2 regions of the Sphingomonas sp. Leaf28 genome follow, and region 2 is predicted to be linked to the other one. Evidence: riboswitches for the same ligand, from Rfam matches in the RefSeq annotation. Region 2 holds a riboswitch; the other holds the start of a gene.

Region 1 (2,198 bases), on a different contig from region 2:
CGTCGTTATACGACAGCGCGAGGCTGGCCCGGTTGCCCGCGCCCCACTCGTTCAGGATCTTGGCGTCGATGTGCTGGCGCGTGTCGAAGCCCGGCCCCCGCCAGTTGTCCGCGCGGGTGTTCGAATAGGACAGGAAGGCCTTCAGCCCGGTTTGCCCGATCGTACCGCTGTCGACGCGAACGAAGCCGCGCCGCGCCGCATAGCTGCCGAGCGACAGGTCGACGAGCGCACCGGGGCGCGCTTTCGGATCGTCGAGCGCGAGCGACAACAGCCCGCCCGCGCCACCCAGCGTCGGCGAATCGATGTCCACCGAGCCTTGCGCGATCGAGATGCGCTTCAAATTCTCGGGGTCGGCAAACTGCGAGGGATAGGCGTAATAATAGCCGATGTCGTTCTGCGGCGCGCCTTCCATCAGCACGCCGATCTCGTCCTGGCCGAGACCGCGCAGCGTCAGGCTGGAGCTGGTCGACAGGCCGTAGGGATCGCTCGACGCGACATTCGCGCCGGGCAGCAACGTGACGAGCTGGAACGCATTGAGCGTCGGCGCCTGCTTGACGATGAAGTCGGCGGAGATCGCACTCTGCGCGCGCGGCACTTTCTGGTCGGGCAGAAACCCGGCCGAATCCTGCTTGCCGACCACCCGGATCTCGGCGGGTTCGACCGGGTCGGGCGCGACCTGCGCCGCGGCCGACGAGGCGACGAACGCCGCCGACAGCATCAATGCGATGCGCGCCGACCGCCTGCGGTCGCAAGAGGCCGACATCACGAGCGAAAACCGATACTGAAAAACGTCACGTCCACTCCAATCGGAGGGACGACGGGCCAGCCGCAGACCCTCCCTACGCCGGTATCAGCCGGATCAGGTTCAGCGGGTCATGGGCTGCAGCCCACCTCTCAGCCGCGCATCAGCGGCCCCCCGGGGATGCGCGGCGCTTAAGTGGTTGGACAAGCGATGGGAAGCGCTATCGCGACGACGGTGTCACGCCAGTGACACCCGCGGTGCCTAGGGGGCGATCGGCGTGCGCCGCCCTCTATCGAACCAGGACCCGTATAATGCCCGCTCTCCCTCCCGTATCGGCCGCGTTCCGTGCCGCCATCGGCCTGTCGCTGTCGATCATTCCGGCCGTGACTCAGGCGCGCACGCTACCGCGCGACCTGCGGCTCGAGCGGGTCGTGATGCTGATGCGGCACGGCGTGCGCGCGCCGCTGGCGGGCGAAGTGCCCGACTCCACGCGGACCGCGCAACCCTGGCCGACCTGGCCGGTCCCCGAAGGACAGGTGACCCCGCACGGCGCCGCCGCGATGCGGTTGCTCGGGCGGCATGACCGTCGCTGGCTCGCCCCGCTCGGGCTCGCCCGCTGCCCGGTGCCGGGCTCGATCCGGATATGGACCAACACCGCCAGCCGGACGATCGCGAGCGGAGAGGCCTATGTGCAGGGGTTCGCCCCGGGCTGTCACGTCGCGGTCGGCCACCGCCCCGTCGGCCAGACCGACCCGATCTTCGAGCCGCTGTCTGCGCGCGCGACCGCGTTCGTGCCCCGCGAGGCGATCGCCTCGATCGATCGCCATACCGGCGGGATGGACGCGCTCGTCGCCCGCCATCGCCCGGCACTCGCGCGGATCGACACCGTGCTCGGCTGTGAGGCTGGCGTGTGCAGCCCGGTTACGCCTGCGACCGTTAGCGCATCGGCCGATGGGCACGGCATCGATCTGTCGGGCCCGATCCGCGCCGCGTCGGGGACCGCGCAGGTCCTGCTGCTCGAAGAGGCCGAGGGCATGCCCCGCCGCCAGGTCGGATGGGGCCGCGCCAATCCCGCGACGATCGCGCAGGTCGGTGCGGTGCACGCCGCATTGTTCGATGTGTTCACGCGCTCGCCCTACATGGCGGCGCATCAGGCCTCGGTTCTCGGCCAGCGGATCATCGAAACGCTCACCGCGCGGAGCGCCCCGCGCCTCGACGTGATGGTCGGCCACGATACCAATGTAACGGCGCTGGCCGCCGCGCTGCACGTCGATCTCGATGCGCCGGGCTTTGCCCGCAACGACATCGCACCCGGCGGCGCGCTGGTGGTCGAGCGGTTGCGCGACACGCGATCGGGGGAGCGGTTCGTCCGGCTATATTACCGCGTGCAACCGCTGGCCGCGATCCGCGTGTTGAAGGCCGACGTCGTCGTGACGCCGCTCACTATTTCAGGCTG
Region 2 (2,198 bases):
TAGAGGAAGCTCTCCTTGTGGTGGCTGAGGCACCATTTCGCCATGATCGAGCCACCGCGGCTGACGATGCCGGTGACGCGCTTGGCGGTCATCGGGATGTAGGCGAGGCGGACGCCGGCGTGGATCGTGAAATAGTCGACGCCCTGCTCGGCCTGCTCGATCAGCGTGTCGCGGAAGATCTCCCAGGTCAGGTCCTCGGCAACACCGCCGACCTTTTCCAGGGCCTGGTAGATCGGCACCGTGCCGATCGGGACGGGCGAGTTGCGCAGGATCCATTCGCGCGTGTCGTGGATGTTGCGACCGGTGCTGAGGTCCATCACCGTGTCAGCACCCCAGCGGATCGACCAGACGAGCTTGTCGACTTCGGCCGCGACATTCGATGCGACCGCCGAATTGCCGATATTGGCGTTGATCTTGACCAGGAAGTTGCGGCCGATCGCCATCGGTTCGGATTCGGGGTGGTTGATGTTGTTGGGGATGATCGCGCGGCCGCGCGCGATCTCGTCGCGGACGAATTCGGGGGTGACGAAGTCGGGGATCTGCGCGCCGAAGCTTTCGCCGTCGCGCTTATAGTCCTTGAGCATCGCGCGGCCGAGATTCTCGCGGGTGGCGACATATTCCATCTCGGGGGTGATGATCCCCCGCCGCGCGTAATGCATCTGGCTGACATTGGCGCCGGGCTTGGCGCGCAAGGGGCGCTTGATGCTGCCGGGGAATTGCGGGACGCCGCCCGAGCGGTCGGGGCCGAGCTGGCCATTATCCTCGGGACGGACTTCGCGCGCGTCATAGCTCTCGACGTCGCCGCGCGCTTCGATCCAGGCGCGGCGGAGTTGCGGCAGGCCCGCGTCGATGTCGATCGTGGCGCGCGGGTCGGTGTACGGGCCGCTCGTGTCATAGACGCGCAGGGGCGGCTCAGAACAGCTCGGGTCGAGGACGATCTCGCGCATCGCGACTCGGACGTCGGGGCTGGTCGGCACCGCGACGTGGATTTTCCGCGAGCCCCGGATCGGGCCGGTGGTGACGCCGATCTGTGCTGCGGGCTGGGGGAAATGCGTGTCGACGTCGGCCATGCGCTTGCTCCTAAAGATATCGGAGCAAGGCTGCGGTTCTGTAGCGACCGCTCCCTCCCTCCGCCGGTATCAACCGGATCAGGTTCAGCGGGTCGAAGGCTCCTGCCTTCCTCTCAAGCGCGGTGGGGTGCCCAGCAAATTCGCATTTGATGGGAACCCGGCAGCGCTCCCCCGGGGTGTGGCAAGCATAGGGGCACGGGCTTGGTACGCAACGCAAAAAGGACCGCCGCCCGGTTCGGGTAGCGGTCCTTCCTGTCGATGGGTCGGTTGTCAGCCACTGCGTCGGGGGCTGACCTTTACGTCAGAAGCGGAACGACACCGTCCCGCGCAGGCTATGCCAGCGGAAATTCTCGTCGCTGCGGCGGAACGTGGTGCCGGAAGTGTTGGGCGCCAGCACGAACGGGTTGTTCGCCAGCAGGACCGGGCTGCCCGCAAGCGCGGTACCGGCGGTGACGCGGACGCGGGCGTCGTCGTCCTTATACTGGTGATAGGTGTATTCCATGCCGATCGAGATGTTCTTGGTCAGCTTCTGCTCGATGCCGCCGCCGCCGACATAGCCCCAGCGCTTGTCCGAGCCGGTGGCTGCGAACGCATTGGCGGTGTTGGTGGTGAAGAACAGATTGTCGATCTTGGCATAGCCGGCGCCGCCGGTGGCGTAGAACAGCGTGTTGCGCGCGGCGAGACCGGCGCGCGCGCGGACCGAGCCCTCCCACTTCAGCTTGCGCGCCATCGTGTAGCTGGCGGGGGTCGTCGAGAAGGCGGCGACGCTGTCGGTGATCTCGGCCTTGCCGAATTCGCCGACCAGGCCGACCACGAACGGACCGCTCTGCACGTCGAAGCCCGCGCGGCCATAATAGGACCAGCCGTCATCGTCGTTACGGCATCCATAAGCCGGGACGGCGGTGCGGGCCGAGCCGTTGCAGAAGCCGGGCGAGAAGGCGTTTGCACCGGTGATCGTGTTAACGCTGTCGCTGAAGTTACCGTCGCCATTGCGGTCGAACAGGATCGACGAGCCGACGTCGTTGGGCTGGACGTCGTAACCGCCGGCAGCACCGATATACAGGCCCGAGAACGGCTTGTCGTCGGTCGTCATGTCCTGCGCGTGCGCCGGAACGGCAAAAATGCCCG

The links. A riboswitch is a leader RNA that binds a small molecule or an ion and turns the genes downstream of it on or off. The one in region 2 is predicted to bind thiamine pyrophosphate.
Region 1: it holds a riboswitch for thiamine pyrophosphate, as region 2 does, so the genes downstream of both, ASE79_RS15365 (TonB-dependent receptor) here and thiC (phosphomethylpyrimidine synthase ThiC) in region 2, are expected to answer to the same signal.

Annotation. Positions count from the first base shown of each region.
Region 1 is NZ_LMKX01000009.1:472,794-474,991, reverse strand. Features, by position in the region: gene ASE79_RS15365 (TonB-dependent receptor) at 1-763, opposite strand, end outside; TPP riboswitch at 820-929, opposite strand; gene ASE79_RS15360 (histidine-type phosphatase) at 1,054-2,198, shown strand, end outside.
Region 2 is NZ_LMKX01000001.1:1,254,799-1,256,996, forward strand. Features, by position in the region: gene thiC (phosphomethylpyrimidine synthase ThiC) at 1-1,070, opposite strand, end outside; TPP riboswitch at 1,109-1,254, opposite strand; gene ASE79_RS05800 (outer membrane protein) at 1,372-2,198, opposite strand, start outside.